4 regions of the Virgibacillus sp. GM2-2 genome follow, and region 1 is predicted to be linked to each of the others. Evidence: predicted binding sites of a transcription regulator. Region 1 holds the regulator's gene; each other region holds the start of a gene.
The links. Region 1 encodes LexA, which represses DNA repair genes until DNA is damaged. Its sites were predicted from a motif close to CGAACATATGTTCG; they were not measured.

Region 1 (5,493 bases):
TGAATGATCAGGATCGCCGTTCGATGCCCTTATTTGCAATAGGAACTGTTATGAAACTAACTGAATTAACAGCACGACAAATTAGATACTATGAAGATAATGGCTTAATTCAGCCAGCTAGAACAACTGGAAATCAACGATTATTTTCATTCAACGACGTTGATCGTCTGTTAGAAATTAAGAACCTGCTTGATAAAGGGGTTAATTTGGCTGGAGTGAAAATAATGTTAGATCCAACTGTTAACCAGGAGGATTCTGTTGAAGAAAAGCCAACTGAACTTACTGACCGAGAGTTAAGAAAAATGCTAAGACAAGAATTGTTTGAAGCAGGACGGTTTGGTAAATCAAGTTTACGACAAGGTGAGTTATCAAGATTTTTTCATTAAAATAAAATTGCATTTAATCCAAGGAGGATGAACCATGAGTTCAGAAATGACGAAGAAAAAAATCTTACAAAAAATTGAGGAGGAAAATGTCCGCTTTGTTCGCTTGCAGTTTACAGACATGCTAGGAACAATCAAAAATGTTGAAATTCCACTTAGCCAGCTGGACAAAGCATTAGATAATAAAATGATGTTTGATGGATCATCAATTGAAGGCTTTGTACGTATTGAAGAATCAGACATGTATTTACATCCTGATTTAGACACATTTGTTGTCTATCCATGGACTTCAGATAAAGGTAAAGTAGCACGATTTATATGTGATATTTATAATCCAGATGGTACTCCATTTGAAGGTTGTCCTAGATATAATTTAAAACGTAACCTTAAAAAGATGGAGAAACTAGGATTTGATGCTTTTAATATTGGAACAGAGCCTGAGTTTTTCTTGTTTAAGCTAGACGAAAAAGGTGATCCTTCACTAGAATTAAATGATAGAGGTGGGTACTTCGACCTTGCTCCTACTGATTTAGGAGAAAATTGTCGTCGTGACATCGTACTGGAATTAGAAGAAATGGGATTTGAAATTGAGGCTTCCCATCACGAGGTAGCACCTGGGCAACATGAAATTGACTTTAAATATTCTGATGCGGTTAAACATGCAGATGATATACAAACCTTTAAGTTAGTAGTAAAAACAATTGCGCGTAAACATAATCTACACGCAACGTTTATGCCAAAACCGTTATTCGGTGTAAATGGATCTGGAATGCATGTAAACATGTCCTTGTTTAAAGGGAATCAAAATATGTTTTATGATGAAAAGGGAGATATGGAACTTAGTGAGCTAATGTTTCAATTTACTGCCGGAATTATTAAACACGCAACGAACTTTACTGCAGTTACAAATCCTACAGTAAATTCATATAAGCGTTTAGTCCCAGGCTATGAAGCACCTTGTTATGTTGCTTGGTCCGGTCAAAACCGTAGCCCTTTAGTACGTATTCCTTATTCAAGAGGTTTGAGTACTCGAATGGAAGTACGAAGTGTGGACCCTGCTGCAAATCCATATTTAGCTATGGCTGTATTGCTAGCAGCTGGACTGGATGGTATTGAAAATAAACTACAACCACCTAAGCCAGTTGACCGTAATATTTACGCTATGGATAAAGCAGAGCGAGTAAAAAATGGCGTAAAAGATCTTCCTGCAACGTTAATGGATGCTCTTAAAGAACTTGAACAGGATGAAATTATTAAAGAGGCTCTTGGTGATCACTTGTATGAACATTTTGTAGAAGCAAAAGAAATTGAATGGGATATGTTCCGTACTACTGTCCATCCTTGGGAAAGAGAACAATATTTGACAAGCTATTAATTAAAATGATCAGGTAAGTAGTCATAAGCTACACGAAAAACCCTTTCCAAACATGTAAAAAACAGTCCAATTTATAAATTGGACTGTTTTTTCATGGTTAGACTTCCAATCGGATATTTTTAATGGTATAAACGCCGTTACACTATTGACTCAAATTCATACTATACCCTACTGGGAGGTGATTGCATGGGATATAGAAGTAACAAATTCTTTCAGGAGCGTAATCGTATGCGACAGCTTGTTGAGGATAAAAGAGAAAGGGAGTATGATGGTCTCGACCAAGAACAGGATGACAATTGCGATTGTGACTGTTGTAAGCGCAGGAGAAGAAGAAATCGAATTAATAATGACTTTTGGTATTAAGCAAGCTTGTACCTAACTTAATTCTAATGAGAAAAAATAACAGGCAAATAATAATTCCAAAACTTTGGTTAATGACTGTATGTTGAGATTATATCGTGTTACGCTCATCTGGTCATTTTCTAATTAAAAAACCCTTTGTGCAATTAGATGCATCAAGGGTTTTTATGGTTTTAATGAATTGTTCTATGCAGTCCAGTAACCTTGCCAAGTATTGTTACATTTTGATAAATCAAAGGTTCCATTGTCGCGTTTTCAGGTTGTAAGCGAATATGATCCTTTTCCTTAAAGAATCGTTTTACAGTAGCTTCATCTTCATCTGTCATTGCCACTACAATATCACCGTTTTGAGCCGTGTTTTGTTGTTTAACAATTACCTTATCTCCATCAAGTATTCCAGCCTCAATCATGCTCTCTCCTTGAATCTCTAAAACAAAAATAATATCGTCTGGTGAAGAAGAAGAGCTTGGTAGTGGAATAAATTCATCAATATTTTCTACAGCTGTGATAGGAATACCTGCTGTGACTTTACCAATAACGGGAGCGTACCTAACTGCATCTTTTGGTACGTTATTTTCCAATGACAAATCTAGTACTTCAATTGCACGTGGTTTAGTAGGGTCTCTTCTTATATAACCTTTACTTTCTAAGCGGGATAAATGACCATGTACGGTTGAACTAGATGCTAGACCAACAGCTTCTGCAATTTCCCTAACAGAAGGTGGATAACCTTTCTTGCTAACTTCATCTTTAATATACTCAAGAATTTTCTCTTGTCTTTTTGATAGTTTTGTCATCTATCTAACACCTCACGCATAGGATTTATTACTGATAGTTTATCACTGATTTTAAAGGAAAGCAAACATTCGTTCGAAAAAATGTTGACAAGACCATATGTTCGGGTGTATTCTAATAAATAGATAAAGCGAACAAAGGTTCCTATAATCAGAAAGGGATGATCATATGTTTAGTAATATAACAAAAACAGATGCATTTTATTTAATAGCTTTCGGATTAACTCTAGCATTTTTATACTTTTCAATGGTATCAAGTGCATAATTACAAATCGTTAATTCAACTTATCGGAGAGAATTGATTATGAAAACAATCATCTATTGTCGAGTAAGTACAGACAAACAAACACAAGAGACATCTATAGCACGACAAGAGCAAGAATTACTTCAGTTAGCAAAAGCTTCAGGTTTTACGGTAGTAGCTATCATAAAGGAACAGGCTAGTGGTTACGAAATAGAGCGTGATGGAATATTTGAGATGTTAGAGTACTTCACAAATCATAAAGCTGAATATTTACTTGTGCAGGATGAAACAAGATTAGGACGCGGCAATACAAAAATCGCATTGTTTCATCAACTAAAAAAATTGAATGTAACCATATACTCATCAATTCATAATGGTGAACTTGAACTCACTGAGTCAGACTCGATGGTATTACAGATAGTTGGAATTGTTGAAGAATATCAACGAAAAATTCATAATACAAAAATAAAAAGAGGCATGAATAAGGCAATACAAGAAGGTTATCGACCAGGAGATAACCTATCAAATCATAATAAAGCACATGGGCGGGAACGAAAGAATTTTCCAATTGAAGAAGTTGTTCGATTACGAGAAAAAAAATTAACCTTTAACGAAATTGCCTCGACGTTGAGGGGACTTGGATTTGATGTTTCAAAGGCAACGGTTCATAGACGATATCAAGAATTTCTAAATTCTTGAATAAACATATATAGAACGGTAAGATAGTAAAGCAGGGACTCGTAAAAGTTCTTGCTTTTTATATTTTCTTCACACTGACAGGAAGTATAAAGGAGATCAGTATAAGAGCAACGAAGGCATTGGCCTTATGTCATGGTGATAAGCCAATCTTTCAAAAATCAAGTGTACAAAATACACGTTAAATGACGAGTGAACAACGATATATATTTAATTGTACAGAGGAGGTATAGCCTTGATATCGAAGGAGAAATTAGAGCGTATAAATCTACTAGCAAAAAAGGCTAAAGCGGAAGGATTAACAGAAAAAGAAAAACAGGAACAAAAAAAACTTAGAAAAGAATATTTAAATAATGTACGTTCATCATTTAAAAACCAATTTAAAACGATGACTGTTATGGATCCAGAAGGAAATGATGTAACACCCAAAAAGGTAAAAGATCTACAAAAAAAGAATAATAACAATCAATAGAAATGAAAACATGAAATATGGATACGATAATAGAAAATCATACTTGTTACAACTTGTTTTTCATTATAGAATTGAGTAGGACAAAACAAGTTTCGACAAGAAAGGGGAATTTTATGTCAACAAACGTAGAGAACTTATCAATAAATACTATTCGTACATTGTCAATCGATGCTATTGAAAATGCTAATTCAGGACATCCGGGTTTACCAATGGGTGCGGCCCCGATGGCGTACACATTATGGACAGATTTTATGAATCAGAATCCAAAGAATTCAAAATGGTTTAACAGAGACCGATTCGTTTTATCTGCAGGTCATGGATCTATGCTTTTATATAGCTTACTTCACTTATCTGGTTTTGATGTAACAATCGATGATTTAAAGAATTTTAGACAATGGAATTCAAGAACTCCGGGTCATCCTGAGGTTCACCATACAGATGGAGTAGAGGCTACAACTGGACCATTAGGACAGGGTATTGCCATGTCTGTCGGAATGGCAATGGCAGAGGCACATCTGGCTGGTACATTTAATAAGGACGATTTATCGATCGTTGATCATTATACGTATGCACTCGTTAGTGACGGCGACTTAATGGAAGGTATCTCACACGAAGCAGCTTCATTAGCTGGACACCTTGGTTTAGGTAAATTAATTGCTTTGTATGATTCAAATGATATTTCACTTGACGGAGAATTAGATCGTTCTTTTTCCGACAATACAGAAGAACGTTTTAAAGCTTATGGATGGCAAGTTCTACGAGTGGAGGATGGCAATGATCTTACTGCATTGCGAAATGCAATAAAAGAAGCTCGTGACAATGTTGAACAACCGACACTTATTGAAGTGAAAACTGTAATTGGTTATGGTTCCCCTAATAAATCAGCATCTTCAGCATCGCATGGTTCACCATTAGGTGCTGATGAAGTGAAGCTTACGAAGGAAACGTATAAATGGACACATAAAGACTTTCACGTTCCTGAGGAAGTTTACGCTGACTTCAATGAAAAAATAGGTAAAAACGGTGCTGATGCAGAAGCAAATTGGAATCAATTACTAGACACTTACAATGAAAAATACCCTGAAGACGGCAAAAAATTAGCATTGGCAATGTCAGGTGAACTTCCAGTAGATTGGGAAAAAGAACTGCCGAGTTATGAGCCGAACAAG
Region 2 (5,493 bases), on a different contig from region 1:
TTCCAAATACGATGGAATTTGTATTAAAAAATCAGTTTAATAAAAAATGAGGATGCTTTTAGAATACAACCAATAAAAAAACAGTCCTTTTGTGGACTGTTTTTTACATCCTTTATATTAAATAAGGTCCAAAGAATGTTGTTACTAGTATGATGTGTATTCCTACAAAATAGATCATTCTTGCAGTGTTGTCCCAATCATTTACCCGTTTGATGATTCGAACGAGCAGAAAAGCGATAATTCCAAACAGTAACATATAGAAGTATGAACTTCCATCGAAGGTTAAATAACCTGGTGCTTCGACGTATATATTGTCTACAAATATTTTATCCTTCCAAATTAATGCTGCAATTGCATAAAGTCCTATTCCCGCATAAAAAATCCAGGTAGGATCGCGTTGTATGATTCTACTTTTGAAAAAATGCATGATAGCAATAAAGGTTACTGGCCAAATGAACCATATTGCTGAAATAGCGATTGCAAAAAGTCCTGAAGAGATCATTCCAAGTGTTTTACCAAGAGCACGTAACCAATCGTCACTATTAAATCCAGACGCTGCTTTAATTGCAGCGATGTTACTAGAAGAAATCTTGATTACATTGCCATCCGAATCTAGGTCAATCCATGCAACCGTTTCATTATTTATCCATTGTGGATTGGTAGAAATGGCTGGAGTATTGCTTCGACGATCTGTCGTTGTGCCATTATCTGTTATAACCGCTTTGTAAATATTAAATGCACTATCATCGTTGTATTGTGTGTTGGTTAGTCCATTTGCTTGAAATAGTAAGCTCAGTTCATCATTCATGTACGCTAGCTCAACACTGTTTATTTCACTTAGATTTCGATTTCCTTTCGGGTCATGAAAAGTTAATTCACGTAATGGACCTGATTGTTGATCGGAAATGGTAGTTTCCAATAGGTAGTTAAAAAATTGTGGTGGACCTTGTGGTGATTCCAGTTGCTCCTGAAGTAAAATAGCCACCTTTTGACCTTTCTGAGCAAATTCTATATTTGTAACAATCTTACCTGGAACTATATCCACCTTAGTTTGATACTTTTCCGTAAGTATTCCTTCATTTAATTGATAAATCGTTATGTTTAACTCACCTGATGTTAATGAATGTGTTAATAGCTGTATTCCATCCTCATTTTGTTGTGTGCTGATAGATTTTTTCTCTAAGTCAATATTCATCAGTTTAGTCGATTCTTTTGTTTCTGGTAATAATTGATAGAGAACGTTTTCTTTAACGTAAAGAATCGTTGATTTTAACGGATAAAATCCTTCAACGTCTTTTACAATTTCATTTTTTTCTTTGTCGTATATGTTCGTGTAGTCAAAATAAATGATCTGATCACCATTTTGATAAACTTGTGTCCATTTATCGACTGGGATATCAAATGTTTCCGTATTTTGTACAACGAATTCTTTGTTTAACGTTGTATTGGCTAGTTTTCCATTTTCAAATCTAGTAACAATTAAGTTTCCGTTTTTTGTCTCTCTAATAGGTTGGAGCTTGCTCACATCTGTTGTACCAACCGATAAGCCTCTGCTCCAGTTTTGTTCAGGTTGTTCCGTAACCTTCTCGAAATTTTGATAGAACAATAACGTTAATCCGAAGATTATAATAATCCCTGGAACAATCCAGTACAGGTGTTTAAGTAGACTTCTCTTCATAATGTACCCCCATATTGTTATCTTCTGTTTTTACAACAATAAAACAATATTATCATATTTCTGAAAGATAAAACATGGAAAATTTGGTGAAAATTTACGTTATTTATCTTCACGGTAAATCAGGCTTGGTGGCCCCCGATTTTTGTACTTCGGTCAATGGTAATACCTGCATCTGTATAACTCGTAGCACGCAGAATTGCGGTTGAACCATATTTTGCACGAATTGAATCCATTACATAACCGATATCTTTTTTCTTCGGTCGGTCATCAAACAAATCCAATTGTGTTTCATTATTATCATATAGTTTAGTGAGTGTTACATAAACATGTCTAATATCGCTCATCCCATCATAAAACTCGTTAAATAAGCGCATGCAAACACCATAAACCTCCATTGTAATGTTGGTAGGAAGAGAGGTTGATCGTGATCTATTAAAACCTCCACCCGTTACCTTTGAATACACGATACCGAGATGAATCGTTCTACCGGCTTTATTAGCTGTTCGAGCTCTGCGGCACACTTCTTCACATAAATCGAGAATACATGCAGCTACATCATTTTTTGAATAATCCCGTAATAGTGAGATGCCATGACCAAATCCTTTTTGTTCTGTTTTTGTAAAATTTCCTAACACGGGACTAAGGTCAACACCCCATGCATGCCAGTAAAGCTGCTCTCCCATCACCCCAAATCGTTTTGTTAGTTGGTTTAACGGAACATTTGCTAACTGCCCAAGTGTGACAATTCCCATCCTGTTCAAGTTATTTTGCATTTTGCTGCCTATACCCCAAATACTTTGAACAGGGAAAGGCCATAACATCTTTTCTACATCCTCATATTTACATTCGGCTATTCCAAATTTTTTTGCGTATAAGTCCATAACCACCTTAGCTAGAAATTTATTATCACCAATACCGATTGCGCACGTTACACCAAAATACTCTAACAAATCTTTTTTTATTAACCTGGCTACTTCCCAACGATCACCAAATAATTTCTTTAGCCCGTTAACCGTCACCCAGACCTCATCAACAGAATATTGGTGAATTGCTTCTTTTGGTACATATTGTTCAATTAGTTTTGTAATTTGCATCGAAACATGTAAGTAGTCTGCCATGTGCGCATTAGCAATATAGAGTTCGGGGTCGTCTGGTAACTCAAAGAAACGGCTGACATTGCTAATCCCATGTTTATTTTTTAATATAGGCGAGGCAGCAAGTACAATACTGCCGGATCGATTGGGATCACCAACAACAGCCAGTTGAACTTCCATTGGATCATGGCCTAATTTTATTGCTTCAACACTGGCGTAGAAGGAACGTATATCGATACACAATACATCGTGTCGTGGGTATATGGAATAATCCATTAATATCACCTCATAATAATAGAACGTTTGTTCCTATTATATGTAGCGAGAAACTAATTATCAATGGAAATTACTAGGAAGCTTGATCGATCGATAAAATTTATGGCGAAATTTTAGTTCTATAATAAAATTAAAAACCGAAGCGGTGGCTTCGGTTTAGCGATGATTTTCATATGTGATTGCCTTCGTTGTAGCTTGCAGAGCTTCGTAAAGAGAATTAGAAATCGATTGTGAAGTGTAGTTTGAAATATTCTCTTGCACTTGATCAACAGAACTAGCACCAAAAACAGCGCTAGCAACCGCTGGATGGTGCAAAATGTATTGGAATGCTGTCTGATTCAATGATGATGTGTCAACGAGATTGGTTAATGCTTCATGAATTTTAACTAATTCTTCATAGGAATAGGTAAGAAATCCGTCCTTGGCTTTATTTTCTATTTGCTTCATTCCATGTTTTGTGAGCATACCTTTTGCAAGCGGTCCACGAGCTAGGACGCTAATAGAGTGTTGATCCAGCAAATACAATATTTCTTCTTCAGGGCGACGGTCAAACATATTGTATTGCATCATCACACCATCGATGGTGGAACGTTTAACATATTCGCGTATCACATTTGGTCTAATTGAAGAAATTCCGTACGCACGAATAAGACCTTCTTGTTTTAATTCCTCAAAGGCTTTAATTGTTTCGTCAATCGGGTCATCAATTGTCCCACCATGTAACATATAAAAGTCAATATAATCCGTTTGAAGTCGGCGTAAACTAGCTTTCAGTCCATTTTTAATATGAGACTTAGATGGATCCCAATACCAATCCTGTTTGTCCAGGTCAAAATGATTTCCTACTTTTGATGTTAAAATAATGTTTTTTCGTTTGTCTTTAATTACCTCACCAACAATTTCCTCATTCATTCCAAAATCATATAAATCGGCGGTATCAAGATGGTTAATCCCTGCATCTAGTGCAGCGTCAATAATTTTTTTTGCTTTAGAGGAATCTGTGCCAAGAGACATACATCCAAGTGTTAACTCTGAAACATGCAACTCTGATTTTCCCAAACGGTTTGTATTCATATATTCGACCTCCATTATTCCGTATAAGACTAGTGTAAAAATGAATCCATTAGAATACAACTATTTCACAGAGAATAGCTATTAAAATGTGATAGAATGGGGAAAATAAACGTACGGAGGATTAAAAATGAAAAAATTTGAAGAAAAAACAATACAGACAGAAAAAATATACAACGGGAAAGTGGTGCATTTACAGGTGGATGATGTGACACTTCCTAATGGCAAGACGTCAAAACGAGAAATTATAAAACACCCTGGAGCAGTTGCAATCATTCCAATTACAAAAGATAGAAAAATCGTTTTTGTTGAACAGTACCGAAAACCGCTTGAAAAATCCTTAGTAGAAATACCAGCAGGTAAGCTTGAACCAGGAGAAAATCCAGAAACAACCGCCATAAGAGAGTTAGAAGAGGAGACAGGGTACACGACAAATGAAATAGAATTTGTTGCCTCTTTTTATACATCCCCGGGTTTTGCTGATGAACTGATGTATATTTATGTTAGTGATAAGCTTGAAACATTAGAGGAAAAAGTAGCTGGTGATGATGATGAATTTATAGAAATACTAGAATTAACATTAGAAGAGGCAGAACAATATGTTAGAGAAAATCGAATTCATGACGCAAAAACTAATTATGCGATTTTATATTTACGAACTTTGGAAAGGATGTAAGTGATGCTAGATTCATTCTTCGCTGATTTACACATTCATATCGGTCGTGATATGTACAATAAGCCAGTAAAAATAACTGGGGCTAAAAGTTTAACACTTACAAATATTTTACTAGAATCGAGTAGAAATAAAGGGATTCATTTAATAGGTATAATAGATAGCCATGCGCCACATGTGCAACAAGAATTGAAGCATTTATTATCAACGCATCAAGCGAATGAGCTTGATGAAGGTGGTATCCAATTTGAGGACGTCACGTTAATATTAGGTTCTGAAATTGAAGTTTATGATGAGAATTGTCAAGGACCAATACATGTTCTTTGTTATCTTCCAACACTAGCAAAAATGGAAGAGTTTACGGAATGGCTGGCAACGAAAATGACGAATATTAATTTAAGTTCGCAGCGTTATTATGGGACAGCAAAAGCACTACAATATAAAGTAAAAGAGCTTGATGGCCTATTTATTCCAGCACATGTGTTTACACCATTTAAGAGTACCTATGGAAAAGGGGTAAAGCAATCATTAAAGGAAGTTTTTGAACCGGATTTAATTGATGCAATTGAGCTTGGATTGAGTTCTGATACTACGATGGCGGATCAAATAGAAGAATTACACAACTATACTTTTGTATCCAATTCAGATGCTCATTCACTTGGTAAAATTGCTCGAGAATATCAGGAAATCAGAATGGACAA
Region 3 (5,493 bases), on a different contig from region 1:
ACCAGCTTCAGCGAATCCTTGAGCAATTTGTGCACCTAATCCACGTCCTCCACCAGTTACAATTGCTGTTTTTCCTTCTAATTTAAATAAATCTAGTACATGCATTTTACCACGCCCTTTTACTTATATTTTTTCAACTCTAACTTAGCTAACTGTTGTTTGTGAACTTCATCTGGACCATCCGCTAGCCGTAGTGTACGAGCATTTGCCCAATGTGCTGCAAGTGTATAATCACCGCTTACACCTGCGCCGCCAAGTGCTTGGATTGCCCGATCGATTACTCGTAAAGCAATAGTTGGTGCAACTACCTTAATCATTGCGATTTCAGTTTTTGCCACCTTATTACCAACGGTATCCATTTTGTAAGCTGCATGTAAGGTAAGTAATCGTGCTTGTTCAATTTCAATTCGTGAGTCTGCTATCCATTCTTGTACTACTCCTTGTTCTGATAACCTTTTTCCGAAAGCTACCCTTGATTGGACTCGGGTGCATAAATCTTCTAGCGCTCGTTCCGCCATACCAATTAGACGCATACAGTGATGAATTCTACCTGGACCAAGTCGTCCTTGTGCAATCGCAAATCCTTTACCTTCACCCCATATTATATTATCTATAGGAACTCTGACGTTTTCGTAGGAAATTTCAGCATGTCCATGTGGCGCATGGTCATAACCAAAAACAGAAAGCATACGTTTAATTTTTACACCTGGTGTCTCTAGTGGCACTAGAATCATAGATTGTTGTTCATGCCGTGCCGCTGAAGGATCCGTTTTACCCATCACGATTGCGATTTTGCAACGAGGATCTCCTGCTCCAGATGACCACCACTTACGGCCATTAATAACATATTCATCGCCATCTCGCCTAATACTAGCTTCAATGTTTGTGGCATCACTTGAAGCGACTTCAGGCTCCGTCATGGAAAAACATGAACGAATAGTACCATCGAGTAACGGTTTTAGCCATTGCTCTTTTTGTTTTGCTGATCCATAACGATCTAATACCTCCATATTGCCTGTATCTGGTGCATTACAGTTAAAAACCTCTGGACCAATCATGGAACGTCCCATTGCTTCGCAAAGTGGGGCATACTCTAGGTTTGTTAAACCTGCGCCATTACTACTTTCTGGAAGAAACATATTCCATAGTCCTTCCGCTTTTGCTTGACGTTTCATTTCTTCCATAACTGGAGGTACCTGTTCCCAACGAGTTTTTTGTTGATTTAGCTGTTCTTCGTAAACGCTTTCATTTGGATAAACATAATGTTCCATAAAGTTAGAAACCTTACTTTGCAGGCTTTTAACTTTATCCGAATATGAAAAATCCATTGTTTTCCCCCATTTTCATTTATATACTTACTAACCGGATAGTATGTTCAGAATATTATAGTTAATTATAAACAAATAAGGAGATAAATGCAATATTTACCTCCTATCCCTTATAATCATCCAAAAAATCCTTTTGAAAGCTAGTTCTTGGTTGATCGTGATTCTTTTCATTTTGTAATTTTTTAAATGGATTTTTTCCATATTTCTCGGAGAGTGTATCGATTACGGAATACAGCTTTTCTTTTTCAGCTTCTTTTTCGTAAGTGAACAAATCCAATTGATGTGCAATATGCTTTTTTTCTTCTGCATCTTGTACTGTAATGCCTAAGAGACGGATTGGCTCCATATTCCAATGCTTCTGTAACAAATCATTTGCTACGTGCAAAATATCTTCCTTTTTTTCGATATATACTTTTAATTTTCTACTACGTGTAATTGTTTTCAAATCATGATACCGGATCATTAATTGGACGCCACGACCAGCAGCATTTTTCCGCTTTAAGCGACGTTCTACATTATCAGCTAAAGATTGCATTAGTTTTTGAATTTCCATTTCATTTGTTGTATCGTTTGGTAATGTTTGTGAACTACCAATGCTTTTAAATTCATGGACAGCATCAGGGTCTACGGATCTCGTATCAATTCCGTTTGCACGATTTTTTAATCGTTCCCCGTTAATTCCCAATACACGTTTTAATTGATATACATCTGTATTTGCTAAATCACCAATCGTTTTTATTTCAACACTGTTTAATTTATTGGCAGTTTTTTCTCCTATTCCGTACATTTCTCCAACAGGAAGTGGCCATAGTTTTACAGATAAATCTCTTTTTCGTAGAACAGTAATTCCCATCGGTTTTTTCATATCTGACGCCATTTTGGCCAAAAATTTATTAGGAGCTATACCTATACTACAGGGCAAGTCTAACTCCGACTTTATTCTTTGTTGAAGACTTTCAGCAATCGTAAGCGGGCTACCTAAATCTTGGCACTCAGATATGTCCATATAGCCTTCATCAATGGATACTGGTTGTACATGTGGAGTGATATCAGCTAACATTTTGAACATTTCTTTTGATGCCATTCGATATCGTTCAAAATTTGGTCGCATAACAATCAAATTGGGGCAAAGTTTTCTAGCTTCCCACAATGGCATCGTTGTTTTTACTCCCTTTGCACGTGCTTCGTAGCTACTCGTCACGATAATACCTCTTCGTTCCTCGGGATTCCCCGCAATTGCAAGTGGCTTTCCTTTAAGTTTTGGATTGTACGCCATTTCGACCGAAGCATAAAAACAATTCATATCAATATGAAAAATAACGCGACCTTTTTTTGGATACCATTCTGACATAATCAACACCCTTTTCACGAACGGTTGTTTCTATATTGATTATAGCATAAAGTGTAACTCCATTCAGAGCAATTTTGTTATCTTCACTACTATCCGTTAACGTTTGATAATCAAAAAAATCTAGTTCAGTAGGTCCATCTACGTATAAACTGCGAATGAATCCATGGACTAGTCCTTAGCGGACACAGAAGACGCTACTTTTATTATTCGCACCTGTTTTATGGGTTAAGAGGACACAGGATGCGTTATTTAGGTGAAAACAGGTTGAAACAGTCTTATTTCATTAAATAGCGCATCCTGTGTCCGCGAACTGACACATTTGCCCCAAATTTGCTCAAATAAGAAATCTGGTGTCCGCTCAGTTTATTTTCCCTACGAGTAATCTTAGATTCTTTATTTTAATGTTGCTTTAGTATCTATTAAAAAAGCCCTTATAACACAAAATGGTTATAAGGGCTTTGGTAATTTATTTTGTTGTTTCGACGACGATGGCAGTAATTAATTCAGAGATTTTAACCAAATCTTCTACTGCGATTCGTTCATTTGTTGTATGGATATCTTCATACCCTACTGCCAAGTTAACTGTTGGGATTCCATGTCCAGCAATAACATTTGCATCGCTACCGCCACCGCTAGTTAGTAAGTTACTTTCTCGACCAATCGCTTTAGCAGCATTTCGTGCAACTTCTACTACTCGATCACCCGCTTCTTGTTTAAATCCAGGGTACATAACTTGAACATTTACTTCAGCAGATCCACCAAATTCTTTTGCAGTGGATTCAAAGGCTTGTTTCATTTTTTCCACTTGAGCTTCCATTTTTTCTGGCACAAGTGACCTAGCTTCGGCAAGGATTTCAACATAATCACACACGATGTTCGTTTGTTTTCCACCCTCAAAACGGCCGATATTTGCAGTCGTCTCATCATCAATACGTCCAAGCGGCATTTTGGAAATAGCTTTCGCAGCAAGTGTAATAGCTGATACTCCTTGCTCTGGTGCAACACCAGCATGTGCCGTTTTTCCTTTCATGATGGTAAAGATTTTTGCTTGGGTTGGGGCAGCGACGATGATGTCACCAACGTTACCATTACTATCAATCGCGTACCCATATTTAGCGTTTAATAACGAAGCATCCAATGCCTTGGCACCTACTAAGCCTGACTCTTCGCCTGCAGTAATAATAAATTGAATATCACCATGCTCGATATTATTTTCTTTGAGACTACGTACCATCTCTAATATCGCTGCTAAGCCAGCTTTATCATCCGCTCCTAGTATAGTCGTGCCATCAGAAACGATATATCCATCTTTAATTGATGGTTTAATACCGTTTCCAGGAACAACTGTATCCATATGTGCGGTAAAATATATTGGATCAATTGAATTTTTTGTACCTTTTAGTGTACAAATTAAGTTATTTGCACCATGACCTGTTTCTTCTTTGCTGTTATCCTCGACAACCTCAACACCTAAATCGGTAAATTTCTTTATTAACACTTCTACAATTTTTTCTTCATGTTTTGTTTCGGAATCAATTTGTACTAACTCTAAAAATTCTTCTACAATTCGTTCTTTATTTACAGTAATCATTGGTACCTCCTATGATTCATCTAAAATCATTTTTAAGCATTGTTGTTTTTAACATACTAAAGCGGAATATTTCCGTGCTTTTTCTTCGGGCGATCCTCTTGTTTGTTGTAGAGCATTTCTAGTGCTTGCATTAATTTAACTCGTGTTTCTCTTGGGTCAATAACATCGTCAATCATGCCAAGTCCTGCTGCTACATAAGGATTCGCAAATTTTTCACGGTACGTATCAATTTTTTCCTGTCTAGTCTTTTCAGGATTTTCACTTTCAGCAATTTCTTTAGCGAAAATAATGTTAGCTGCGCCTTCTGGTCCCATAACCGCTATTTCCGCATTAGGCCATGCATACACTAAATCAGCACCAATTGATTTACTATTTAACGCAACATAGGCTCCACCAAATGCTTTTCTTGTAATAATGGTAATTTTAGGTACTGTCGCTTCAGAATATGCGTATAAAATCTTAGCACCATGACGTATTATTCCACCATGTTCTTGCTTTACACCGGGGAAGAATCCAGTAACATCTTCAAATGTAATCAGTGGGATATTGAATGAATCACAGAATCGAATAAATCTAGCAGCCTTGTCACTAGAATCAATATCCAATCCACCCGCTAGGTATTTTGGTTGATTACAAACAAGCCCCACAGATTGGCCATTAATTCGTGCAAATCCCACTACAATATTTTTAGCAAATTCTTTATGAATTTCAAAAAAGCTGTTCTGATCCACGACTTGTTCAATTACACGTTTTACATCATAAGGGCGAGTTGAGTCAAAAGGTACGATATCGGTCAAATCTTGACACATATTATCGCGTTCAGTTACCTGTACAAAATCAGGCTTTTGTTGATTGTTTGCAGGTAAATAAGTAAGTAGATTACGTACGGCATCTAGTGCTTCCTCTTCACTCGAAGCTTTAATATGTGCATTTCCACTTTTAGAATTATGTACGTCCGCTCCACCTAATCCTTCAGATGAAATTTTTTCCCCGGTTACTGTTTCAATTACTTTTGGTCCAGTAATGAACATTTGCGATGTTTTCTCTACCATTATAACAAAGTCAGTAATCGCTGGTGAATACACCGCACCACCAGCACTTGGACCAAGTATTACGGAAATTTGCGGAATAACACCTGAATAAATTGAATTACGATAAAAAACTTGACCATATCCATCTAGTGAAGATACGCCTTCTTGAATTCTAGCACCACCTGAATCGTT
Region 4 (5,493 bases), on a different contig from region 1:
TATGCTTTCGATCATACAAAATGGTCTGCCAAAAACAGAAGATCCAAAAAAAGTTTCCATAATAGGTGCAGGAATGGCGGGATTAGTTGCAGCTTCATTGCTTACCGAAGCTGGTCACCAAGTAACAATAATTGAAGGAAATGATCGAATTGGTGGCCGAATTTATACAGTACGAAAGCCTTTTACTCCTGGGAACTATTTAGACATGGGAGCAATGCGTTTTCCGGAAACACATGAATTGGTTAAAGCATATGTTCAAAAGTTCCAACTACCAACAAATCCTTTTTTCAATACTTCTCCTAAGGATATATTATTTGTTAACGGTATCTTGACTACAGCTGAATATTATGAAAAAAATCCCGACGTTCTGCAATTTCCGCTTCTTCCAAACGAAAAGGGGAAGACGGCAAGAGATTTACTTTTAAATGCTGTACAACCATTTTTAACGTTATATAACAATAGTACTGACCAAGAACAAGAACAGCTTAGGGAACGGTTTGACCACTATTCATTTGACGAATTTCTACGATATAATCCGTTTGGGGAAAGTTTATCTGCTGACGCTATCCGCATGATTAAAGTTGTTTTAGGGATAGAAGGTTTTCCCGAGTATTCATTTATCGATATTTTACTAGATATTGTTTCTACAGTATTCAATCCGGAGTTGACGTATTATGAAATTACTGGGGGAAATGATTTACTTCCTAAAAGTTTATATAAGGAATTGAAAAATCAGGTGGTTTTTAATCAGTATGTGACCCACCTTTATCAAAAAGATGAAAGTGTAGCTGTTACAACGTTAGATCAATTGTCAGGTCATTGCCATGTTTTTGAAGCGGACTATACGATTGTAACGGTGCCTTATTCTGTTTTTCAGTTTATCGATGTATATCCTTATCATTCCATTTCATATGATAAATGGAAAGTTATTCGGGAACTAAATTTTGTTTCTTCAGTTAAGATTGGATTAGAATTTCGAACAAAATTTTGGGAGAATGAGGAGATTGGAAATATTATTACCGATTTTCCATTACGGTTTACGTATAACCCGAGCCATGATATAGGAGAAAAGGGTCCAGGTGTAATGCTTGCAAGCTATAGTTGGGGGCATAATGCAATGCTTTGGAGTAGTTTAGGAGAAGAAGGACGGATCAGGGAAGCTCTGGATGGGTTATTTAAAATATATGGACCACAGGTATACAACGAATTTTTACAGGGAGCAACCTTTAGTTGGAGTCAAAATAAATTTTCTGCTGGTTGTTTTACCTTATTTACACCAAATCAAGCATCTGATTTTGATAAGGCTATTTATCTACCAGAAGGCAGGTTACACTTTGCAGGCGAACATACATCAACTTTTCATGGATGGGTTGAGGGAGCAATCGAGTCAGGTATTCGAACTGCATGGGAAGTTCATTTTAGAGACACGTAACGTATGATTTGAAAACTTGGCTTATCATTAAGTTTTAATGGTGATAGCCCTAGATGTTCTTGCGCTGAAATCTTGAAAATTATATTTTTCTATCTGTGTAAAAAAGCTAGTTCCCAATAGGAAACTAGCTTTTCGTTCTAACGTCAGAAAGCATAAATTATGGTAGACCTTATTAGAAAAAACTTCAGCATTCGCTATTAAGGACGAGGCGAATGCTGAGTTTTTCTAAAGCTGTGGCTACTTGAAGCTGACAACATAAGCAATATTATGCGTCAAGTTCTACACAGTTGCTCGAGCTTTTTTTCTGATAGAGGAATGATGATATTGTGTTAGCTGAAGGTAGTTTTACGAATTAATATCCGCCGCCAAAGCCGTTTACATATCCGCCTGCACCGACGATAATTAGCAAGATAAATAGGACAACGATTAACGCAAATCCACCATTGTTTCCACCGTAACTCATTGAAAAATTCCCCCTTTCGCAATAGGATCACTATCATTCTATGTAGCAAGGGGTGTTTTGTAATGGACTTTTATATAGTTTTGGAAGAAATGGGTGTTAAGTCTACTGTCAGTTTTTTTATGAATAACTCTCATAACAGGAACATTTGTTCCGGTTTAGGTATTTGTGTTATAATGTAAAAAATTGGTCAAAGACAGGTGAAGCTATATGAAATTAATCCTCGCAGAAAAACCCTCTGTGGCAAAGAACATTGCCGATGCCTTCTCGATTAAAACTAAAAAGGATGGCTATTTTGAAGGAAATGGTTATATTATTACTTGGGCTTTTGGTCATCTTTTACAGCTTTTTGACGCTAAAGATTATGATTCCAAAATGATAAAGTGGAGGATGGAGAATTTTCCGTTTGTTCCTGATGAATTTAAATATAAGATAAAAAGTAATCCGCGCAATAGAGAACAGGTAGATAGTGGAGCTAGAAAACAGTTGAAAATCATCCAACAATTAATGAATAGAACGAATGTCAATTCAATTATTTCTGCATGTGATTTTGATCGAGAAGGTCAAATCATAGGAGATAGTATTATTAATTACATAAAACCGAACAAACCCATCTACCGTCTACTAATAAACGAGTGGACTCCTGAGGAAGTTAGACGCGGTATCGAAAACATGAAACCTAACGGGACAATGAAATCATTGCAGGACGCGGGAATTGGTAGACAATGGGCTGATTGGGTAATTGGTATTAATTTAACGTCGGTAGCAACATTGAAATATCAAAAGGGAAGCGGGAAGGCTCTTAATATAGGGCGTGTTTTATTGCCGACTTTGAAAATTATTTACGACCGTGATAAAGAAATAGAAAATTTTATTCCTGAAGACTTTTTTAAGTTAACAGCAACCTTTCAAACGAATAAACACCATACATTCGAAGGTACATACATGGAAGGGAAAAAGGAAAAATTCAAAGATAAAGAAGTCTTAGAATCTATTAAAGAACAGCTAGTGGACAAATATGCAACGATTATAGATAAACAAGTGGAAGAAAAGAAAGAGTTTCCACCGTTTCTTTTTAACCTTTCTAATTTACAAGGGTATATAACAAACAAATATAATGGTTGGTCCTCAGATAAAGTATTAAAAGTTGCTCAGTCGCTTTACGAAAAGAAATTTATTACTTATCCAAGAACATCGAGTACGGCACTAGATGAAAGTTTAGTGGGGAAAGCTGCTGGAGTATTAAAGGCAGTTTCAGAAAATCTGGATTATAAAGACGATATTAAGTTTATGAAATCAAAGCGTGTGTTTAATAATGCAAAAGTAGAAAGTCATAGTGCGATTATACCAACTTATATGAAGCCTACTCGGTTAACTAGTGACCAACAAATAGTATATACTGCGATTAAAAATCGCTTTATTATGCAGTTTATGCCTGTTGCTCGTTATGAGGAAACAACGATCGTAACCAGAGTAAATAACATTGAAGCAAAAGGATTATTTTATTCAAAAGGTAAAGTACAGCTTGTCGAAGGATGGAAAAAGGTAGAAAATATCCAGACAAAGGACACACTATTACCAGTTGTCAACGAAAATGAAACAGTCAAACAAGTAGATGCTAACGTATCATCACATGTAACGAAGCCACCAAAGAATCATACCGAAAAAACGCTTTTACGTACAATGGAGACATGTGGAAAAGGCGTTAAAGAGGATGATGTGGAAGAAATCATGGGTGGTGTATTATCAGGATTCAGTATTGGGACACCAGCTACAAGAGCAGAAACAATAAAAAAGCTTAAAGATGTAGGGTACATAAGCTCCCAACGAAAAAATTTAGTTTGTACTGAACTTGGTAAAAGGTTAGTAGAGACATTTCCTGTACATGAACTTTTTGACTTGGAGTATACGGGGCGTTTAGAGAAAACTTTATCAGATATCGAAAAAAGTTCCGTATCAAAAGAAGCGTTTTTGAAAATAGTTTTTGATTTCACACGAGATTCTGTTGAAAAAATTAGACATGATGAAGCTGAAATCATTAATCAAGTTACTGCACCAAAACTATCGAAAGAGCCTTTGGGAAAGTGTCCGCAATGCGAAGGGAAAATAATTGAAGGTAAAAGAGGTTTTGGATGTAGCAATTGGAAAAGTGGATGCAAGTTTGTAATATGGAAAAATGATAAATATCTAGCAACTATGAAGAAAAAAGCGACCAAAACAATGGTAAAGTCGCTGTTACATCATAAGTCTGCCTACGTGAAAGGTCTTGTAAGTAAAAAAGGGAATAAATTTAATGCTTACTTACGGTATGAAAAAAATTCTTCAAATGAATACTATAGCTGGAAGATGGAATTTAAAAATAGTTTTGGTAAGTCTTCCTCTTGAAAAAGATACGTCCATATACGCTGAGGTGGGAAAATGAATAAATTAGCTAGTGAAAAATCTCCATATTTACTCCAACATGTTGATAATCCTGTTGACTGGTATCCATGGGGGAATGAAGCTTTTGAAAAGGCAAAACGAGAAAACAAACCAATTTTTCTCTCTATTGGCTATAGCGCATGTCATTGGTGTCATGTATTTGCGCATGAATCCTTTGAGGATAATGAAATTGCCAAGTTATTAAATGATCGATTCGTTTCAATTAAAGTTGATCGAGAAGAACGTCCAGACATAGACTCTGTTTATATGAAAGTGTGTCAGATGATGACTGGGCATGGCGGATGGCCATTAAGTATATTTATGACACCCGAGAGTATTCCTTTCTATGCAGGTACATATTTCCCTAAAGAAAGTAAGTATGGGTTGCCTGGATTTAAAGAGGTTATTAAACAGCTCTACAATAAATACACGGAAGATCCGGAGCATATTGAAAAAGTTACGTTAAGTGTGACACAGGCGCTACAAAAAACGAATACACAAAAAAGTAACGAACGACTAACGACTCAGGTGGTTGATCGTACATTTCATCAGCTAAAACAAATGTTTGATAGTGAGTATGGAGGTTTTGGTGATGCACCTAAATTTCCAGCACCACATAATTTATTATTTTTACTTCGTTATTACAAGACAAGAGAAGCACCGGAAGCGCTTGAGATGGTTGAAATTACATTAAAGGCAATGGCGAATGGTGGGATCTATGACCATATTGGATTTGGTTTTTCCCGCTACTCAACCGATGAGAAATGGCTCGTTCCGCATTTTGAAAAAATGCTGTACGACAATGCGCTATTGTTGATGGTTTATGTGGAGACGTACCAAATAACTGCAAATCCTTTTTACAAACAGATATCCGAACAAATCATTGAATTTGTGATGCGGGAAATGGTCAGCGATAAAGGTGGTTTTTTTTCAGCGATAGATGCTGATTCAGAAGGGATCGAGGGTAAATACTACGTCTGGGAAAGGGAAGAAATCATTGATGTTCTTGGGAATGATCTGGGAGAACTTTTTTGTGACGTATATGACATTTCAACCTTTGGTAATTTTGAAGGAAATAACATACCAAATCTAATTGACACCGATATAGAGGCGCTGAAAATTGATTATGAATTGACTGAACTTCAATTGAAAGAGAAATTAGAAACAGCTAAACAACTAT

Region 2: the regulator LexA is predicted to act here: its motif matches at 3,069-3,082, upstream of ACY9Z2_RS07775 (Y-family DNA polymerase).
Region 3: the regulator LexA is predicted to act here: its motif matches at 2,697-2,710, upstream of ACY9Z2_RS07690 (DNA polymerase IV).
Region 4: the regulator LexA is predicted to act here: its motif matches at 2,034-2,047, upstream of ACY9Z2_RS09675 (type IA DNA topoisomerase).

The regions. Positions count from the first base shown of each region.
Region 1 is NZ_JBUZWC010000003.1:7,570-13,062, reverse strand. It holds gene ACY9Z2_RS05115 (MerR family transcriptional regulator) at 1-386, shown strand, start outside; gene glnA (type I glutamate--ammonia ligase) at 421-1,758, shown strand; gene ACY9Z2_RS05105 (hypothetical protein) at 1,945-2,121, shown strand; gene lexA (transcriptional repressor LexA) at 2,292-2,915, opposite strand; gene ACY9Z2_RS05095 (YneB family resolvase-like protein) at 3,217-3,855, shown strand; gene ACY9Z2_RS05090 (DUF896 domain-containing protein) at 4,088-4,324, shown strand; gene tkt (transketolase) at 4,438-5,493, shown strand, end outside.
Region 2 is NZ_JBUZWC010000005.1:30,360-35,852, forward strand. It holds gene ACY9Z2_RS07765 (SDR family NAD(P)-dependent oxidoreductase) at 1-50, shown strand, start outside; gene ACY9Z2_RS07770 (hypothetical protein) at 113-1,678, opposite strand; gene ACY9Z2_RS07775 (Y-family DNA polymerase) at 1,798-3,048, opposite strand; gene ACY9Z2_RS07780 (aldo/keto reductase) at 3,205-4,122, opposite strand; gene ACY9Z2_RS07785 (NUDIX hydrolase) at 4,250-4,795, shown strand; gene ACY9Z2_RS07790 (endonuclease Q family protein) at 4,799-5,493, shown strand, end outside.
Region 3 is NZ_JBUZWC010000005.1:8,126-13,618, reverse strand. It holds gene ACY9Z2_RS07700 (SDR family oxidoreductase) at 1-105, opposite strand, end outside; gene ACY9Z2_RS07695 (acyl-CoA dehydrogenase family protein) at 120-1,328, opposite strand; gene ACY9Z2_RS07690 (DNA polymerase IV) at 1,432-2,679, opposite strand; gene ACY9Z2_RS07685 (M20/M25/M40 family metallo-hydrolase) at 3,146-4,270, opposite strand; gene ACY9Z2_RS07680 (acyl-CoA carboxylase subunit beta) at 4,327-5,493, opposite strand, start outside.
Region 4 is NZ_JBUZWC010000006.1:147,359-152,851, forward strand. It holds gene ACY9Z2_RS09665 (flavin monoamine oxidase family protein) at 1-1,432, shown strand, start outside; gene ACY9Z2_RS09670 (YjcZ family sporulation protein) at 1,785-1,895, opposite strand; gene ACY9Z2_RS09675 (type IA DNA topoisomerase) at 2,103-4,277, shown strand; gene ACY9Z2_RS09680 (thioredoxin domain-containing protein) at 4,311-5,493, shown strand, end outside.